DNA from 3 places in the Brevibacillus schisleri genome. Region 3 is predicted to be linked to each of the others. Evidence: riboswitches for the same ligand, from Rfam matches in the RefSeq annotation. Region 3 holds a riboswitch; each other region holds the start of a gene.
The links. A riboswitch is a leader RNA that binds a small molecule or an ion and turns the genes downstream of it on or off. The one in region 3 is predicted to bind S-adenosylmethionine.
Positions count from the first base shown of each region.

Region 1: linked by a shared signal. The riboswitch ahead of metK (methionine adenosyltransferase) and the one ahead of ACUUHJ_RS29765 (BMP family lipoprotein) in region 3 are both predicted to bind S-adenosylmethionine.
Region 2: linked by a shared signal. The riboswitch ahead of ACUUHJ_RS22665 (aminotransferase class I/II-fold pyridoxal phosphate-dependent enzyme) and the one ahead of ACUUHJ_RS29765 (BMP family lipoprotein) in region 3 are both predicted to bind S-adenosylmethionine.

Region 1 is NZ_JBVNDM010000001.1:6,087,803-6,094,411, reverse strand. It holds gene ACUUHJ_RS28945 (S8 family peptidase) at 14-2,590, shown strand; SAM riboswitch class I at 2,652-2,753, shown strand; gene metK (methionine adenosyltransferase) at 2,887-4,092, shown strand; gene ACUUHJ_RS28935 (polysaccharide deacetylase family protein) at 4,241-5,257, shown strand; gene ACUUHJ_RS28930 (sensor histidine kinase) at 5,254-6,396, shown strand; gene ACUUHJ_RS28925 (response regulator) at 6,430-6,609, shown strand, end outside.
Region 2 is NZ_JBVNDM010000001.1:4,750,065-4,756,673, reverse strand. It holds gene ACUUHJ_RS22685 (2OG-Fe(II) oxygenase) at 1-656, opposite strand, end outside; gene ACUUHJ_RS22680 (methylated-DNA--[protein]-cysteine S-methyltransferase) at 649-1,188, opposite strand; gene moaC (cyclic pyranopterin monophosphate synthase MoaC) at 1,361-1,843, shown strand; gene ACUUHJ_RS22670 (MFS transporter) at 1,847-3,103, shown strand; SAM riboswitch class I at 3,155-3,269, shown strand; gene ACUUHJ_RS22665 (aminotransferase class I/II-fold pyridoxal phosphate-dependent enzyme) at 3,352-4,533, shown strand; gene ACUUHJ_RS22660 (hypothetical protein) at 4,688-5,158, shown strand; gene ACUUHJ_RS22655 (aminotransferase-like domain-containing protein) at 5,355-6,563, shown strand.
Region 3 is NZ_JBVNDM010000001.1:6,280,720-6,287,328, forward strand. It holds gene ACUUHJ_RS29755 (ABC transporter permease) at 1-985, opposite strand, end outside; gene ACUUHJ_RS29760 (ABC transporter ATP-binding protein) at 960-2,489, opposite strand; gene ACUUHJ_RS29765 (BMP family lipoprotein) at 2,611-3,639, opposite strand; SAM riboswitch class I at 3,840-3,963, opposite strand; gene ACUUHJ_RS29770 (methyl-accepting chemotaxis protein) at 4,115-5,590, opposite strand; gene ACUUHJ_RS29775 (DUF3298 and DUF4163 domain-containing protein) at 5,746-6,363, shown strand; gene ACUUHJ_RS29780 (MarR family winged helix-turn-helix transcriptional regulator) at 6,569-6,609, shown strand, end outside.

The DNA of each region.
Region 1 (6,609 bases), 190 kb from region 3:
AGGACTGTTTTACATGAAAAAATCAGTGAACATGTCAGTAGCGACTGCGATAAGTGTCGCACTACTGATGGCAAACAACCAAACAATCTACGCTGCAGCACCACCAGCATCGAATGACTACTATTTAAGTAACCAGCTTCATTTGAGTCAGATTAGAGCTCACCAGGCCTGGTCAGTCGTAAATAGTAATGAACAGATTATCATCGCGGTCCTAGACTCTGGTGCGGATTATAAGCATCCTGACTTGAAGGACAATCTTCTGCCGGGTGTGAATCTGGTCAATCCCGGGAGATCTGCCCAGGACGATAACGGACATGGAACAGAAGTAACTGGTGTACTGGCTGCTAGCGGGAATAACAGTATTGGTGTATCCGGTGTTTTGTGGAATGCCAAGATTTTGCCGATTAAAGTTTTGGCCAAAAATGGAGATACTACGGTGCAGACTCTTGCTAAGGGTATCAATACTGCCTTGGATCGTGGTGCCAAAGTCATTGTGATGTCTCTCAGCAGTATGTCCTACTCCAAAGAACTGGCGAATGCTGTGCAACGAGCGGAAAGAAGCGGAGCGGTTCTGATTGCAGCGAGTGGCAATGAGAGTAGCCGAGTGGCCTATCCGGCAGCTTATCCCACGGTGGTAGCAGTAGGGGCTGTAAGGAGTAACAATGAAGTGCTGTATCAAAGCAATACGGGACCTGAGCTTAACCTGGTAGCGCCAGGTTTCAATGTTTATACGACCAAGCTAGGGGGGAAATACGGTTCCTTTAGCGGTACTTCAGCAGCCGCACCACAAGTAGCGGGTGCAGCGGCTCTCATACTAGCTCGTCATCCCAAACTAAGTCCATTTGATGTAAGACAATTGCTTTATCAAACGGCTACGGACTTAGGGGAAAAGGGATGGGACCGGAAAACGGGCTACGGGTTGTTAAATGTCGACAAGGCAGTTCGGACGTCCTTATCCTATGACTTTTTGGAACCGAATAATCAGACGTACTCAGCAAAGGCGTTTCCGATCGAGTCTCAGATACGTGGAAATTTGGGACCAAAAGATACGATAGACTGGCTAAAGATGGACATCCCTTACGATGGGAAGGTCAGTTTTACAGCGTCAGTGACATCCGGTATTTCTTCCGCGATGGCAGCTACCTTTTACCCAGAGAATCGTCCGCCGATTACACAGTACTTCGGAAATGGGGATACGATAACTGTCCCGGTCAAAGCGGGGAAAATGAATATCCGGTTAATGCGTAACGGAGGGGTCAACAACGCTTTTACCTACGTGCTGACGAGTAAGTTTACCATCAATCCGGACCGTAACGAACCGAACGATACGCAAGAGACGGCAAGGCCGCTCGTAGGCAACGAAATCAGTGTAACAGGCAATTTTCACGATGAAGGGGATCAGGATTGGTTCTCCTACTATGTTCGTGAATATGGACATTTGGATGTCACTGTTAGTCCTGATAACAAGCGTGTCGATCTATTGCTGAGTATCGGTAAACAAGAGCTCGGTAAAAAGATGGTTGTCTGGGACCCTACTTACGATAATGGAACAAAAGACAATCCGACAGAGCGCGTCCAAAAAGAAGTGTCACCAGGCAAGTATTACATCCGTGTGAGTGAGTACAATCGCAATGCGGTGAATGGCGAGTATCAGTTAGATCTGGGATACACACCAGTAAAAAAAGATTTTAATGAGCCGAATGACACCTATCAAACAGCGTCTCCGTTAAGCGGTGGGACAGTGATGTCAGGCACGATACCGACAGCTACCGATTCCGATTGGTTCCAATTTACTGTGAATAGTGAATCGTATGTGACGTTCCGAGCGCCGTACATTCCTGTCGATAGCGGCTTTCGTTTCGCGCTCTACAGCGATCGAAACATGAACTATGCGCTTGCTTCGACGAATGAGGTAGCGGAGCTGTCTAAGCGAGGAAACGATATTATGGGTTTGCGTTTGCAGCCAGGAAAATATTATGTTCGCCTTAATAGTGGTACTTCGTTCAAATATGAATCGTACCGGCTCACGGTGACGCAGCAGAAATTGATAGCGGGTTATCGCGATATTTCGGACCACTGGGCGCGCTCAGAGATCGTCAGACTTAGCTCTCGCGATATTGTAAATGGGTTTAATGATGCGTCGTTCAAGCCGAACCAGGCAGTGACCCGTGCGGAGTTTGCGACGATGCTGCTTAAATCGATGCGTGCGACCGGTTCTAAGGTAGCGACTACCTACACAGGAAAAACGACCTTCCGGGATATGCCAAAGCGGCACTGGGCGTATCACAACCTAGGTGTAGCTTATCAATTGGGAATTTTGAAAGGGTACCCGAAGAATGAAATGAAGCCGGATCAGCCGATATCGCGTGCAGAGATGGCGGTAATGATCGCCCGGGCACGTAATGTGTTGATGTATAATCACAGTACCTCGAATTATCGGGATGTGCCAACGAGTCACTGGGCTTCTCCTGCCATCGAGGCTTTGACATCGAGAAATTGGGTTAATGGGTACGGTTCTTCCTTTAAACCGAATGGAAGAGCAACTCGCGCCGAGGTAGTGGTGGTACTTTCCAAAGCCTATCAATTATAAGTAAAATTTTTCCTATTGACATCTCTGAAAAAAACAATTATTCTATTATCCGTAATGGATACTCTTATCCAGAGCAGGCGGAGGGACTGGCCCTATGAAGCCCGGCAACCGAGCTAGAGCGGTGCTAACCAGCAGAACGGACATCTGTTCTGGCCGATAAGAGGATGAAGGAAGCAAAAAACGCTCAAACCTTTTCCTCCTAAAAATTGGAAAAGGTTTTTTATTTGCGTTTACGTAGATAAAATCCTAACTCGGCTACCACACTATTTGTATGAGGTCAAAGGAGGTATTTTCTCATGGCTTTGCAAAAAGGTCGTCGTCTGTTTACATCCGAATCTGTAACTGAAGGACATCCGGATAAAATTTGTGACCAAATTTCCGACTCCATCTTGGATGCGATCCTGTCCAAAGATCCAAACGCTCGCGTAGCTTGCGAAACTTCCGTAACTACTGGTTTGGTTCTCGTAGCAGGTGAAATCACTACAAACACTTATGTGGATATCCAAAAGCTCGTTCGTGAAACCATTCGTGAAATCGGCTATGACCGTGCGAAATTCGGTTTTGACGCTGACACTTGCGGTGTTATTACTGCAATTGGCGAGCAGTCCGCTGACATTGCACTTGGTGTAGACCAAGCATTGGAAGCGCGCGAAGGCAAAATGACTGATGCTGAGATCGAAGCAATTGGTGCTGGTGACCAAGGTTTGATGTTTGGTTTTGCTTGCAATGAAACACCTGAACTGATGCCACTTCCAATCAGCATGTCTCACCAATTGGCTCGTCGTCTGACTGAAGTACGTAAAAACGGAACACTTGCTTACCTCCGTCCTGACGGAAAAACACAAGTAACTGTTGAGTACGATGGCGACAAACCAGTTCGTATCGATACAATCGTTATTTCTACCCAACATGCTCCTGAAACAACTTTGGAGCAAATCAAGCAAGATCTGGTTGAACACGTAATCAAACCAGTTGTTCCAGCTGAACTGTTGGACGCTGAAACCAAATACTTCATCAACCCAACTGGCCGTTTCGTAATTGGCGGACCACAAGGGGATGCTGGCTTGACTGGCCGCAAAATCATCGTAGATACTTACGGCGGTTATGCTCGTCATGGCGGTGGTGCGTTCTCCGGTAAAGATCCGACGAAAGTTGACCGTTCCGGTGCTTACGCGGCTCGTTATGTAGCGAAAAACATCGTGGCTGCTGGCCTCGCAGACAAATGCGAAGTACAAGTTGCTTACGCAATTGGTGTAGCACAACCAGTTTCCATCGCAGTAGATACATTCGGCACAGGTACCATTTCCGAAGAAGCTCTGGTGAAATTGGTTCGCAAACACTTCGACCTGCGTCCTGCTGGTATCATCAAGCAGCTCGACCTGCGTCGTCCTATCTACAAACAAACAGCTGCATATGGCCACTTCGGACGCAATGACCTGAATGTTCCTTGGGAGCAAACAGACAAAGCAGAAGTTCTGAAGCAAGAGGCTGCTCAACTCTAATAATCGAAAGACATAAAAAGAGCCTGGTGTTGCTACTGGGCTCTTTTTCTTTTAGGAGCAGAGTCATCCAATTATTGGGTCAATTGTTGCACAGGAATTTGTATGACTGTGTCGAATCTCCTAGTGAGGAAGTAGAGGAGGGGTTTTTTTGCCGAACAGAAGGCTCTTCCTGATCGTGTTTCTTACTTTTTTGTTTTTTATAGTGGCTATTGGGTTCTTAGGCGAATCTTTTCTGGAAAAAAAGAATAAACAAGAAGTGCAACCTTTTCCCCAAGTGGATACGTCTATAAGCATAAGTGAGACAAAAAATGCTGAGCCAAACGTCACACCAACAGAAGAAGCAGTGGTTCAAACGAAAAAGTGGTATAACAATCAGGTTGTTGTTTTGACGTACCATCATGTCACGGATCAATCGAATCAGCGGTATGTCATAGCTCCTGATCAATTTGCCCGACACATGAAATTTTTGCATGATAATGACCTGAATCCGATTTCGCTGGAGGAGTTCCTGCGATTTATGGAGACGGGTACCTTACCGACTGAGAATGCTGTTTTGATTACGTTTGACGATGGGTATGAGAGTTACTACAAAGAAGCATTTCCGATCTTACGTACATACGGCTACCCTTCAGTGAACTTCGCGATTGCGGGGCGCTTAAGAGATGTAGCTGACCGAAAACGGGAGAATATGACGCCACCACTTACGCGTCAACAAGTTAACGAAATGATTCAATCGGGACTGGTTACAATCGGGTCCCATACGTACAGTCTGCATGAAGAGGAAGAAAGAAATGAGTGGGGCGATCTTGGCCCAGAAACAGCTCCGGTCTATCTGAAGGACTTGCATCGTTTAGAGGACGAAAAAGAGTACAGGGACCGCCTCTTTGTGGATTTTCGTATATCTCGCGTCAGCTTAAGCGATTGGATGAAGCAAGAGATCGAAGTCATCTCGTTGCCGTTTGGATACACAAGTCCAATTGTACTGGAGACAGCTCGTGAAGCTGGCTACCGCTATGTGTTTACATCTAATCGTGGATTCGTAAAACAGGGAACAGATCCGTTTGCTATTCCACGCAATGACATGGGACTGCGAGACGTAGAAGAAGAGCACCTCCAACAGTTGTTCACGAAGGCTAAAAATGAGTTTGAAGGAGAGCAATCATGAACAAAGCGATAGACATCAGCGTGCTGGACGGGGTGATCAAGCGAACGATTGAAACCGTAGAAACGAGTAAAACCCAAATATTTGATATAGCTGAAAACGCCAGACAGCAAGGTAACTCATTGAAGTTTGATTTACATGAACTTCGACAAGAGATTTCCAAAGTGATTCAAAAAGTCGATGCGCTTGAACTCGCGTATCGCAAATCGCGCAACAAGCTCGTCTTGGTCAGTCGTAATTTTCATATGTACACGGAGGAAGACATTCGGGTTGCGTATGAAGAGGCGAGCCGTATTCAGGTAGAACTGTCCATTTACCGTGAGCGGGAAAACAATTTGAAGCGCAGAAGAAATGATTTGGAGCGTCAACTGCGTACCTTGGAAGAAACGATCGTCCGAGCAGAAAAGCTGGTTTCTCAAATGGGCGTCGTGCTTGGTTACTTGACGGGTGACTTAAGCAAGATAGGCGAGGCACTGGAATCGGCTAAGCAGCATCAGTTGATGGGCTTAAAGGTAATCCAGGCTCAGGAAGAAGAGCGCAAGCGTGTCGCGCGCGAGATTCACGATGGGCCAGCTCAATCGATGGCGAATGTCGTACTGCGTTCGGAAATAGTAGAACGCATGCTGAAGAACGAACGCATTTTGGAAGCGCAAATGGAACTCCACGAGCTGAAGGAAATGGTACGCTTGAGCTTGGCGGATGTTCGACGTATTATTTTTGATTTGCGTCCGATGGCATTAGATGACTTAGGGCTAGTACCTACCTTGCAAAAATATATTCAAACATGCGAAGACCGTATTCAGTCTTCCATCGATCTGGTAGTATTCGGTGTGGAGCCTCCTTTGCGCAGTTCTGTAAAGGCGGCAATCTTCCGTTTGGTTCAGGAATGTCTGAACAATGTGGAGAAGCACGCAGGCGCTACGACCGTACAAGTGAAGCTGGAATTTGTACAAGATTCGTTAAGCCTTGTCGTCAAAGACGATGGGGTCGGATTCGATCTGGAAAAACGCATGGCGAATGGCAACTCTTTTGGACTCTTGGGAATGCGTGAGCGTGTACAGCTCTTAGAGGGCAGTGTCGAGCTGCAATCCGCTCCGGGAGAGGGAACCAAGGTTATATTCCAAATACCGATAAAATTGTGACGTGATACGTAAATAAGTACTGGGGGATGAACCATGGATAAGAGACAGCAAGAACTCCGCATTGTGATTGTGGATGACCATCAATTATTTCGCGAAGGCGTAAAGCGAATATTGGAAATGGAAGAAGATTTCAAGGTCGTCGGGGAAGGTGCGGACGGAGGAGAAGCCACAGTATTGGCGGAAGAGCACAAGCCGGATGTCTTGTTGATGGAT
Region 2 (6,609 bases), 1.5 Mb from region 3:
CTGACACCGTGGCGTAGCGTATTTTTATAGTAGCCTCGCGTTCCCTGCACAGGACGGTAGGATGTCGGGAAAATCAGGCCAGCACCTTGCTCCAAGGTTATCACATGTCCCCGGCTCTGTGCGCGCGGCCGTTGCTCCATCAGTTGAAATTCTCCGCCCCTGTAGTCCTTCTCCTTTTGATTCAAGGCAAAAACCACTTGAAACGGGAAGAACACTTCACCGTACATATCCTGATGCAAGCAATTATAGCCACCTGTCTCGTATTTTAAAATCAATGGAGTAGAGCGCAGCTGACCCTGATCGTGACAGTGGGCCAAAAATTCAGGGAGGGTAGCAGGATAAATAGCTTCGCGACCAAGCATTTCCAGCCACCGATTTGCAGTCTGCGCAAGCATCGGATAAAAGCCTTCGCGAAGCTCCTGCAAAAGCGGGGGAAGGGGAGCCTGATAATAGCGATATTCTCCTTCACCGAAACGGTACCGCGCCATCTGGATCGTATTGCGAAAAAGCTCATCCTGTCCATATGTAGCGATTAATTCCTCGCACGCATCCGCGTTTATTAAGGAAGGAAAAGCAGCATACCCTTGTTCATCCAGCTCCTGTTGCATGGATTGCCAGTCGAGTGCAGCAATCCTTTCTGTCACTGATTTAGCCATGCTTCACACCCCGATTTGCCTTTTTCTCCAGATCGAGCAGAGTTGTCTTCATGGGCAGTCCTCCGCGATAGCCAGTCAGTGAACCGTTTTTACCGACGACGCGGTGGCAGGGGACCGTAATGAGAACCGGATTGGCACCGATTGCGGCACCGACGGCACGAACAGCAGCGGGCTTTTCAATGATGTTTGCAATGTCGGTGTACGATGCCGTTTGACCGTATGGGATTTGGCGCAGTGCCTCCCAGACAGCGAGCTGAAAAGGCGTTCCAGACAGGTCGCAATCCATGGAAAAATGCTCGCGCGTCCCCTGCAAATACTCCATTAGTTCTGTTGCAAAAGGCTTTAGCCACGGATCGTCTTGCACCAGTGCACTGTGTGGGCGATGCTTTTCAACCCACGATTCCAATTCAGCAAATGGCTGGTTGACTGAGCCGACATAACAAAGCCCGGCAGCCGTTGCAGCCAAATAAATGGTCCAATCCCCATGTCTCAGCATTGACCAACGTACCGTCTGATCCTTCTTCGTTTCCATTCCCATATGCCTCCTTTGAGCTGTGTACGCACAGTATATCTCCCTCACTTGTTCTTCGTACGTTTTTAGGAGTGGATGAGCAAGATAACGAAACTACGCCATCTACATTCCCATTGCTTTTATCCAGCGGCGGGAGTAAGGTAGGAGAAGATAGAGGAGGAACGATACTCGTATGACTGATCAATTAACACATTTTAATGAACAAAATCGAGCGCGGATGGTAGACGTGTCTGAGAAGGACGTCACAAAACGGGTGGCTGTAGCCGAGAGCCAAATCAGCATGAAACCCGAAACCCTCGCCCGAATCCGCGAAGGTCGAATCGAAAAGGGCGATGTACTCGCCGTAGCACAGGTAGCAGGTGTCATGGCTGCCAAAAAAACGTGGGAAATCATCCCGATGTGTCATCCGCTGCCATTGACTGGCATCGACATACAATTTGCTTTTGTAGACGAAACGACGCTTGCGATTACAGGAACCGTGAAGACGACAGGGAAAACAGGCGTTGAGATGGAGGCTTTGACCGCTGTAAGCGTAGCGGCTTTGACGGTGTATGACATGTGCAAAGCGATGGATAAAGAAATGATAATCGGTCCGACCAGTCTGGAATCCAAAACAGGCGGAAAAAGCGGCGATTTCCATCGGGGAGAGAAGTAAGCCATGAGGCAAAAGTGGGAATCCTATCCGAGCAGCATTCGTTTATTGGCGATTGCTGCCGTCATTTTTTCTACCGGAATGGCATGTATTTGGCCGCTGGTCACGATTTATATTCATAACCATCTCGGAAAGCCGCTGACTGTAGCCGGCTTCTTGTTGCTTTTAAACCAAGGCGCATTCTTGATCGGAAGTATTGTCGGCGGGATGCTGTTTGACCGCTGGGGCAAAATGCGCACCATCATTGTCGGTTCCATCGGTGTTATCCTGATTTCGCTCGGATTAGGTGTTACGGAGGATTTTACGATATATGTTGTGCTGCTTCTGTTGAATGGACTGTTTTATGGATTACTTTCTCCGGTGATGAATGCATTGGCCATAGTTTTGTGGCCGGACGGAGGACGTAAAGGAATCAATCTGATTTATGTCACGCTCAATGTGGGGGTAGCTGCCGGTTCTGCGTTGGGCGGCTTTTTGGCAAGTGTGTCATTTGCCTGGACGTTTTTTGGTAATGCCATCTCACAAGTAATCGTCCTCGCCATGTTCCTACTCATTTTGCCCCGTCAGTTAAAAATGGTGGAACACCAACGCCAAAACTCGACGGCTGGACAAAGCATGCCTGAGCAAGCAACTACTGATGTGCTGCGACAACCACAGCAAGAGTCAAAGGTGGTATGGGGTGCCTTGCTGCTATTATGCGGGGGACTATTAATTAGCTGGATTGTCTATGTACAATGGACAACGGTGCTGTCGACCTATATGCAATCCTTGGGCATTTCCCTCCGTCAATACAGTCTGTTGTGGACGCTGAACGGCGGCTTGATCCTGTTTGGTCAGCCACTGATTGCGTGGGTCATTCGACGCTTTGCGCGAACGCTAAAAGCCCAAATGCTCTTGGGCGCCTATATTTTTGCCTTGTCGATGTTGATTTTGTCGCAATCAACGGCTTATGCAGGCTTTGTGGCGGGGATGTTCATCATGACGCTGGGCGAAATGCTCGTGTGGCCAGCGGTGCCAGCAGTAGCTGCACAGTTTACGCCAGAGGGACGAGAAGGTTTCATTCAAGGACTGATTGCAGGGACTGGATCAGCTGGGCGGATGCTCGGGCCACTGCTCGGCGCATTCATCTTCCAATCGATTCACGCGCAGGGACTATTGTTCGTGATGGCGGGCTTGTGTCTGTTGTCTGTCGCCTTCTTTGCCTTCCACACCTCTTTTCACAAAAGAAGGCATCAAGTGCCGGTACACAATCAAGCATCTTGACACGGTTTACGTGCTCAAGTAGTATGGTATAGACGAAAAAACAGTATATTTGACTTATTCAGAGAGGTGGAGGGACTGGCCCTATGAAGCCCGGCAGCGGATCTGTTCCATGTGATGGACAGATGCTGTGCCAATTCCAGCAGGATTTTTTCCTGACAGATAAGGACGTGACCAAGCTGATCTCCCCCTTTTTCTGTATGGAAAAAGGGGGTTTTACTGTATTGGCCCAAGAAAGGAATGGAAGAAAGATGCGCATTCAACATGCCGATATGATTGATCGACTCCCTACCCAGTTTTTTGCGACCCTGGTGGCAAAAGTAAACAAGGTCATAGCTCAAGGCCATGACGTCATTAACCTGGGGCAGGGCAATCCTGATTTGCCAACACCGCCGCATATTATTGAAGAATTACAGGCGCAAGCGGCACAACCACTCCATCACAAATATCCGCCTTTTCAGGGACGTGTGGAACTGAAGCAGGCAGTGGCTCATTGGTATAAGCAAGAATTTGATGTGGACCTCGATCCGGAGGAAGAAGTAGCGATTTTGTTCGGCAGTAAAACCGGACTCGTAGAGATTTGCCAAGTACTCATGAACGCAGGCGATGTTGCACTGGTTCCAGACCCAGGCTATCCGGATTATTGGTCGGGGGTTGCAGTCGTAGACGGACGGATGGTTATGATGCCGTTGAAGGCGGAAAATGACTTCTTGCCAGACTACAGCCAGCTGTCCCAGGCTGATTTAGATCGAGCGAAACTGATGTTTCTCAACTATCCGAACAATCCGACAGCAGTCAACGCACCACTCGAGTTCTATGAGGAAACCATTCGTTTTGCCCGAAAACATGAAATCGTCGTCTGCCACGACTTCGCCTACGGAGCTATCAGCTATGACGGGAAAAAGCCGGTCAGCTTCATGCAGGTTCCGGGTGCAAAAGAAGTGGGCGTAGAATTTTATACCTTGTCCAAAACGTACAACATGGCAGGCTGGCGTGTGGGTGCCATGGTAGGTAATCGCGAGCTGGTTCGTCTGATTAACCTCATTCAGGACCATTACTTCGTCAGTCTGTTCGGTGCAGTACAGATGGCGGCAGCCAAAGCGATGACGGATTCGCAGCAGTGCGTCCGCGATCTCGTCGCTGTCTACGAAAGCCGCCGCAATGCATTGTACTCCAATCTGCATCGGATTGGCTGGCAGGCTCCGCCATCTCAAGGTTCGTTTTTTGCTTGGCTTCCTGTTCCAAGCGGCTTCACATCTGTGGAGTTCTCTGACCTACTTTTGGAAAAAGCGCATGTCGTCGTAGCGCCGGGAAATGGCTTTGGCCCGACAGGTGAGGGTTATGTGAGAGCGGCTTTGTTATCCAACGAAGAGCGTCTCGCGGAAGCGGTCCAGCGGATTGAACGGTTGGGGTTATTTACGAAAACAAAATAAAAGCGAGGCAAAATGGCCACACTACCGTATAGATGGAGTGTGGCTTTTTTCTTCTAGAATAAAAATCATTCTCATTATTGACAGATAATGATTTTCATTATACGATGTCATTGTTGTTAATGATAATTAGTCTCAGCTAGAGCGGGAGGGTACCATGCGCTATCAGATTAACGGTTACACGGATATGTATACGGTGATCGCCAACGAGCGAAAAATCGGCGGAGCCATTGAAGCAGGCCAGATTCGCTTGCGGACGGGAGAAGTTTACGCCAATGCTGTTCTCACTCGTTTGGAAATGTCAGGTGCGCATTTTTGCTCGATCGGCTTTGTTACGGAAGAAGGCAAAAGGCTGATTGTCCATGTGAATGATATCAGCATGATCGCTGATGCTCGTCACGTCAACGTATGTGAGCTGACGAACGAATGCATGAGAGTAGAGAAGTCAGCAGAGAGACTGAAGCGATTGAAGCGACTCTGTGAGCTGAATGAAGGCAGCTGTACGCCGACCTTCCAAGAAGAGGCATTGCTGTTGGCAAGCGATATCGGTATGGAAGAAGCGTCCAATCATGTCGACCTCTCCTTCCTTCCACAAACAGAGAAACCACGTGTGTTCCGTATTGCTTAGGAAAATATAGCCCATACATATGGACCCCTTTTTCGTTTCATGCGAAGAGGGGTTTTTTGCATGCAGTGTGTGAAGACTAATGGTTGAACAACCGCTCGACATAGTCAAAACCTATCTGCTCATAGCTAGCAAAGATTGGACTTACGCTGTTGACAGTGATAAAACAAGGATAAGCAAAATCAAGGGGGAACGGAACATGGAGTACTCATTTTCAAAATCTGTAGAAGCACTATCCTCCTCGGCTGTCCGGGAAATCTTGAAGCTGACCCAAGGCAATCAAGTGCTCTCGCTCGCAGGTGGACTGCCAGCAGAGGATTCTTTTCCAATCGCAGAGATGCGCGAAGCGTTTAACCGCGCATTTGAAAAAGGAGCAAAAGCTCTTCAGTACGGATTGACTGATGGATACCTGCCGCTTCGTGAGTGGATTGCATCCCGTATGAAGCAAAAGCATATGAACGTCGGTGCAGATAATATGATCATCACTACGGGCTCTCAGCAAGCAGTTGACTTGTTGTGCCGTGTATATTTAGACGAAGGCGATGTCGTTCTCGTCGAAAACCCTACTTATTTGGCAGCGGTTCAATTGTTCCAATTCCGGGGAATCAAAGCGATTCCGGTAGACGGTGATGCCAATGGGATGGATTTGGACGATCTGGCGAAAAAAATTGCCCAGTATCGCCCGAAAATGGTATACGTCATTCCTACCTTTGCCAATCCGACAGGAAAGGTATGGAGCCTTGAGCGCCGTCTTGGCTTGCTTCGTCAATGCAAGGCGCAAAACATTCTCATCCTGGAAGACGATCCATATGGAGAGATCCAATTTGATGGGGAAGCTCCGTACCGTTCCATTTTCTCACTGGATGAGCATCCGACCGATTGCTGTGTGGTGTACACCAGTACCTTTTCCAAAATTGTCGCACCAGGCTTGCGTACCGGATGGGCTATCGGTGATACACGCGTGATTCAAATGATGGTGAAGGCGAAGCAAGCAGTTGATTTGCAGTCGAGCACAATCGACCAGTACGCTCTGTATGAACTGCTGTCCCGCTTTGATCTGGAACGTCACATTGAGAAAATCCGCGAGTCCTACAAGGCGCGCATGGAATGGATGCATGAGCTCTTGGTTGCGCAAAACTGGGAGGGCGTACAGTGGGAAAAACCAAGAGGCGGGATGTTCCTCTGGGTGAATCTGCCTGAGCATTTCGATGCAGAGAAGCTGCTGGCCCAATCCGTAAAGGAAGGTGTGGCATTCGTGCCAGGGAAGCCGTTTTATGCAGCCGAGCCGCATCTCAATACGATGCGCTTGAACTATACGCTCTTGAACCGGGAAGACACGGAGCTTGCGATTTCACGACTGGGCAAGGCATTCCATGCCTACAGCGAATCACTGGTGACAAATGTTTAATGGAAGCAAAAAGACAACCATTCTCAAGGGGCTGGTTGTCTTTTTT
Region 3 (6,609 bases):
ATACGGCTTGTATAACACTTGCCAGCTCCAGCGGCACATCCGTATTGCGCTCTACACCCATGGCTCCTGTCTGAAAAGCAGCAAGCAGGATCGAAGTCACAATGATGCCAAGCGGGTGCGAGTTCGCAAGCAGAGCTGCCATCAGGCCCGTCCAGGCGAAGCCCGGTACAGTCAGCGCCCCGTCCACAAAGCGATAGTGCGCCCCCATTACCTCGACGGTTCCCGCCAAGCCAGCCAATCCACCACTGGCAAACATCCCGGTCAGCATCACCCGAATCCGATTAATTCCTCCGTATTGAGCAAACAGCGAGTTTTGACCCAGCATCTTCACTTCATAGCCAAAAGGCGTAAAACGAAGGACCCAGAATAACAAGAGCGCTGCAACAATCGCAAACAAAACCCCTGCATGCACGCTCATTCCCGCAAACAGCTTCGGAAGCCAAGCGCTTTTCTCCAGCATGACGGTCTGTGCCAGTGCCGCAGAACCCGAGCGATCCCGGAATGGCTCTGTCACGAGATAGCTCGCAAACAATACGGCAATATAGTTGAAGAGCAACGTAGAGATGAGCAACGGAATGCGGAAGCGTGCTTCCATAAAGCCCGGCAACAACGCCCAGAACCCGCCGACCGCCATTCCTGCGAAAATACCCGCCACAATTTTGATCATTCCCGGCGCTGGCAAATAGATCGTGACTAACGCAGCACTGACGGCACCAAGCACCATTTGCCCTTCCGCCCCCAGGTTGAATACCCCTGCCCGAAATGCGAGGGAAAGACCCAAGGCAATCAGCATGATAGGTGTGGCTCTCGCTAAGGTAGACGTTAAGAAATAAAAACTGCCAAAGGCCCCTTTCCACATTTCCTGGTAGGTTCCCAAGATCGATTCGCCAACGGCAGCAATAACCAGTGCCCCGGTCAACAAACCGATGACGACAGCCAAGAACGGCTGAACCAATGACTTAGATAGCTCTTTGATTGCTGCCATGAATGCTTCCTCCCGCCATGATCACGCTGATTTTTTCTTCGGTTGCCTCTAGGCGTGACAGCTCTCCAGCGATTCGCCCTTTATACATGACCAAAATTCTGTCAGACAAGGCGAGAATTTCGGACAACTCGGAGGAGACGAGCAGGATCCCGTCTCCCTGATTGCGCTTTTCGATCAGCGCCTGATGGATGTACTCCATGGCACCGATATCCACCCCTCGCGTAGGCTCAGCCGCAATCAAAAACGGGGTTTCATGTCCCAGCTCCCTTGCTACAATCAGCTTTTGCAAATTTCCACCTGACAGATTCCCTGCCAGCTCCTGCAATTGTCGGGAGCCTGTTTTGATAGCAAACTGATCAACCCAGCCTTTTACGACTTGGCGGAATTTCTCCCGCAAAACGACGCCACGGCGGTTGTAACCAGGCTTTCGCTGATAGCCCATCAACGCATTTTCCTCGACGCTTGAGAGTTTGGCCGTTCCCCACAGGTAGCGATCCTCCGGAATATGCGCCAAGCCGGCATCCCGAATGGTGGCTACTGATTTGTTCGTCACGTCCTTGCCACCTAACCGCACCGTACCCTCCTGTGCCGCTCGCAAACCACTGATCGCTTGTAGCAGCTCGGATTGTCCATTCCCGGAAACACCTGCGATTCCTACGATTTCCCCGTGGTGTACGGTAAAGCTGACTTGATCGAGCAGGGTCTGCTTTTCTCGAACCGCAAGATTCTCCACCTGCAACAAGGGGCCTTTATCCAGAGGAACTCGTTCAGCTAGCTCCTGCAATTCTCGTCCGACCATCAATCTTGCCAAATCATCCGCATTTGTCTCATTCCGCGAAACCGTTCCCGTCACTTTGCCCCCGCGCAGTACCGTAATACGATCGGCTACCTCCATGACTTCCTGCAACTTATGTGTAATCAAAATGACGCTCTTGCCGCTCTTTGCCAAGTTTCGAATCGTTTGCAGCAGGTCGCGTACCTCCAGCGGAGTAAGGACAGCAGTCGGCTCGTCCAACACAATAATATCCGCTCCCTGATACAGGACCTTCAGAATTTCGACCCGTTGCTGTTCCCCGATCGAGCAATTCGCTACCATAGCCTGCGGATGAATTGGAATGCGATACTGCTCACTCAGCGCCCGCACCTTGTCCTCTGCGTCCTTTCTTTTGAAAAAGCCTGCTTTCTTCGGCTCATATCCGATCACGATATTTTCAGTCACACTGAATTCTCCGAAGAGCATAAAGTGCTGGTGAACCATCCCGATTCCATTTCGAATCGCGTCCTCTGGTCCGCGAAAAACAACTGGCTTGCCGTTTAACACGATCTCTCCTGACGTCGGCTGCTCCATCCCGTACAGCATCCGCATCAGTGTCGTTTTGCCCGCTCCATTTTCCCCGACAATCGCATGGACCTCTCCTGCTGCCAGTGAGAACGACACCTTGTCGTTGGCGGTAAAATCTCCGTACTTCTTGGTCATGCCCCTCATTTCCAAGCGATCGGTCATTCCCACTCCCTCATTTCTGTACGTCCTTTTATGAAAATGGAAGACCGACTACACAGCCGTAGTCGGTCACATCCATCACTGTGCACAAGCTATAAATAAACATTCAGCACCGAGAACCTTTTTAAAACTGGTCTGGTACTTTGCGAGTGCCCGCTACAATCTCATCGCTGATCGCTTTCACTTTATCCACCACTTCTTGTCCAATAAAAGCGTTCAGCGGCGTCTTGCTTTCGTGCGTGACATAGGTTACACCAACACCTTTTTCCTTCAAGCCGTATGCCACAACACCTGGTTTGAACGTTCCTTCTACAAAGGTCTTCACGGTTTCATAAGCTGCCGCGTCAGTTCCTTTCAATTGGGACAGAACAATATGCTCTGGGTCAATCGTGGTACGGTCAACGTCCTGCCCTGCTGTGAAGAAGCCTTTTTCCTTCGCTGCTTCGAAAACGCCGAGATCGCCTACTGCTGCTGCACCGTTAATGAAATCAGCGCCTTTGGAAGCTTGGAGCAAAGCCAATTCCTTCGCTTTTGCCGGGTCAGTGAAGCTTCCTACATAGTTGACCATCAGCTCTGCTTTTGGATTTGTCGCTTTCAAGCCCTCTCCGAAGCCAACCGTCCATTTTTTCAACTGCGGAATATCAAGTGCGACAACCATACCCACTTTGTTCGTTTTCGTTGCCAAGCCTGCTGCTGCTCCCACCAGGTAAGCCGCTTCCTGCTCGCGGAAGGTAACACTGCGAACGTTTGGCAAATCCACTACCGTATCAATAATCGCAAAATTACGGTCAGGATTTTCGGTAGCTACTTTTTTCAATGCATCCTCTGATGTAAAAGAAGAAGTGATGATCAAATCATAATTTTCTGCAACAGCCACACGCAGATTTTCTTCAATCGCTCCATGGTCTGTAGATTCGATCGTTTTTACTTCTGCGCCCAGCTCTTGTGCGGCTTTCTTTGCACCCTCGTCCATTTGTTGGAAGAATGGATTCACACCGATTTTCTCAGGCAAAATCAAGGCAATTCGCTTTTTGGCCGCGCCCTCTTGTCCTGCTGCTTGTCCTCCTGGCTGATCTGCCGGTGCGCTTGTGCCAGTCGAGCACCCTGTTGCCAATACTGCGAATGTCGTTAATGCCAGCAATAACTTCTTCATGATGTATCTCTCCCTATCCGAACTTTACGTTTTTCTTTATCCTATTAGGTAATGTACGGCTTTTTACCCATTTTTTCAATACTATTTACGAATATTCCCTTATAAAATTTATTTATTGTTCGTATATTCCTCCTCATCTTTAACAAATACAACAAAAAAACTCTCCCCGGAGGAAGAGTTTGCGTACGAAGCCGTTCTCTTCCTCATCTGTCAAAACCATGGTACAGGTTTTGCAGGAATTGGCACCTTTCTGTTCATGCATAAGACATGATCAGTGGTTGCCGGGCATCATCGGGCCAGTCCCTCCGCCGCTCTTGATAAGGTAGGTGAATATATTTAGTTACAATGGAATTCATTCTAGCAGAACGGTTCGAAAATGCAATTCTTTTTTCTCAATTCCAAACACTTCTACAAGTAAATAAAAGTTTAAAAAGTCGTCTTTTCAGCACCGAGAAATTGGCGAGAAGCGCAACCACTAATTTACGTGAAAGGTTTGCTGGAGGCGATGCGACAACGTATTCAGCTCACCCAGCTCTTCCGTAATCTCACGCACTTTTTGATGCTGGTTTTCTGCTGTCGCAAACAGCTCTTCTAAGTTGGCTACCGATTCCTCGGTTACGGCCGTAATGGTCGACATCTCGATGGCAACTTCGCCGGAACGCACTTTTACCCGGTCCATGCTGGAGCTTACCTGATCAGCTGCTTCTAGGAAGGCCATCATCCCGGCACGCACTGCTTCAATGGAGGCCACTGTTTTTACGGCCAGCTCTTGGCCTTTTGCAACAGACACTTCCCCACTGCTCATATGTTGCACCGCATTCTCACTTTCCTGGTGGAGTGACTTGAGAATGTCGGTAATTTCCTGTGTGGCTGTCGCGCTTTGTTCTGCCAGCTTGCGTACCTCATCCGCAACAACAGCAAATCCCCGTCCATGCTCACCTGCACGCGCCGATTCAATCGCCGCATTCAGTGCCAACAGATTCGTTTGTGTCGCGATCTGATTAATAGCGCCGACAATTTCCTCTACGCGATTCGCCTGTCGATTGAGCTGGTGAATCGTAGAGGCTGCTACATTGACTGCCTGCACAATTTGCTCCATCTGTGAGGACAGCTCGTTCATCATCTGAACGCTTTCTGTCAGACGACGGTTGTTTTGTTGCGATTCTGTTTTCATTGCGTTGGTCTGCGATGTGACTGCCTCGATTTCCTGATCGATGGATTGAACCTCTTCTTCGATCTTCACCGTAGAATTCGCCTGCGATTCCATACCGACGGCGACTTCCTTAAAGGCTACCATCATTTCATCTGTATTGCGCTTCGTACCTTCCGCATGCTCATGTACATGATCGCTGGTACGATCCAGCTGCTCCGTCATTTGCTGGATGTTCAAAAGCATTTCTCCCAGACGGCGCTCTTTCTCTTCCGCTTCCTGCCTTGCATCGTGCGCTTTTTGCAGGGAGGCTTGTCCGGCGAGACACAGATACGTTACGGCTCCCATCATCATGAGAATCGTGACAATACGCATAAGCAAATTGATCTCCGAAAAATCACCATCGAAGATCTGGTAGGTTCCTGTGTAGAACCCGATAACCGTGACAATGATTTGGGTAATTCCCGCTGTTACGACCAGCTTCCAATCCAAATACGCTGCTAAAAAGCCCATGACGATAAAAGCGAGGAAGGTGATCTCCTGGTAATCGGTAAAGTGATCGAATGAAATCGCATAAAACATGAGTCCAATTGCCACCAGGTAACGAATCACAAGACTATCTTTGCGAATGAAATAATACGGCGAAACAATTAAAGTGACCAGCAATCCCAAGGACGTCACTTTCCAGAAGTTCACATCCACTTGGTAGGCAATGAGTCCCGCCATCCACAAATGATTCCATAGGATGAAAATCATAAAACCTTCTTTGTCAGTCAAGGTATTGCGAATCAATTGAATCATAATTGCCCCCCTTTTCCTTATTACTTATGTATCGGATTCTTTCCCCATTATATAGCCAAACCTTTGCCAAATTTGTGAAAAAAGTGAGAACAGCCAAAAACAATTTCGAATAGGCTATTACACAACTCACACGTACAGGAGGCAAACGGAAAAAAGTGGAACTCAATCAATTGCCAGCTACTGTGCTGACACGGACGATTAGCCGTCCGAACACCACGATTTACTATCCCCAATTGGCAGGCCTAGCCAACCTGCAAGCGGAAAAAGATATCAACCGGGCGATTTATCAAACGGTTCAAGGCTTAATTCATGAGCAACAACGGGTCCAGGTACCGGGAAATACAGAAATGCAAGGAAGCTACGAAATCAAGACAAACGAACGCGGTATTTTCAGCGTCGTGTTGAGCAACTACGCCTACACACCCCAAATGGCTCACGGCATGACCTTCCTCGGGTCGATCACCGCAGATATCCAAACAGGCAAGCTGTATACGCTGCGTGAATTATTCAAGCCAGGAAGCGATTACGTCAAGGTGATTTCCGAAAACATCAAGCGTCAAATCAAAGAAAGAAACATCCCCACACTCAATGGCTTTACTTCGATTAAGCCCGATCAAGATTATTACGTCGCCGACAAAGCACTGGTCATCTACTTCCAGTTGTACGAAATTACGCCCTACTACGTCGGTTTCCCCATGTTCCCCATTTCGGTCTATGAACTGGAGCCAATTATCAATGAAAAAGGACCACTGAGCATTTTGTCCGCAGATTAGTGCACTGTATCACCGTATTTTTCACCTAGGTGAGTGTCTTCTTCCATGACACTCACCTGATTCTATTTGTGTCAGAAAATCCATAATTTCGCCATCGAATAAACGTTTACTTATATGTCCAGAACTGCTAGTATGTTATTGTACATATTTACTTAAGCAATAAGTGTACGATATATCGGACCAGCTTTCCTGGAGGTATATATTCATGCAATATTATGGTCATCGAATTAGCCAAACAGCAAGAAT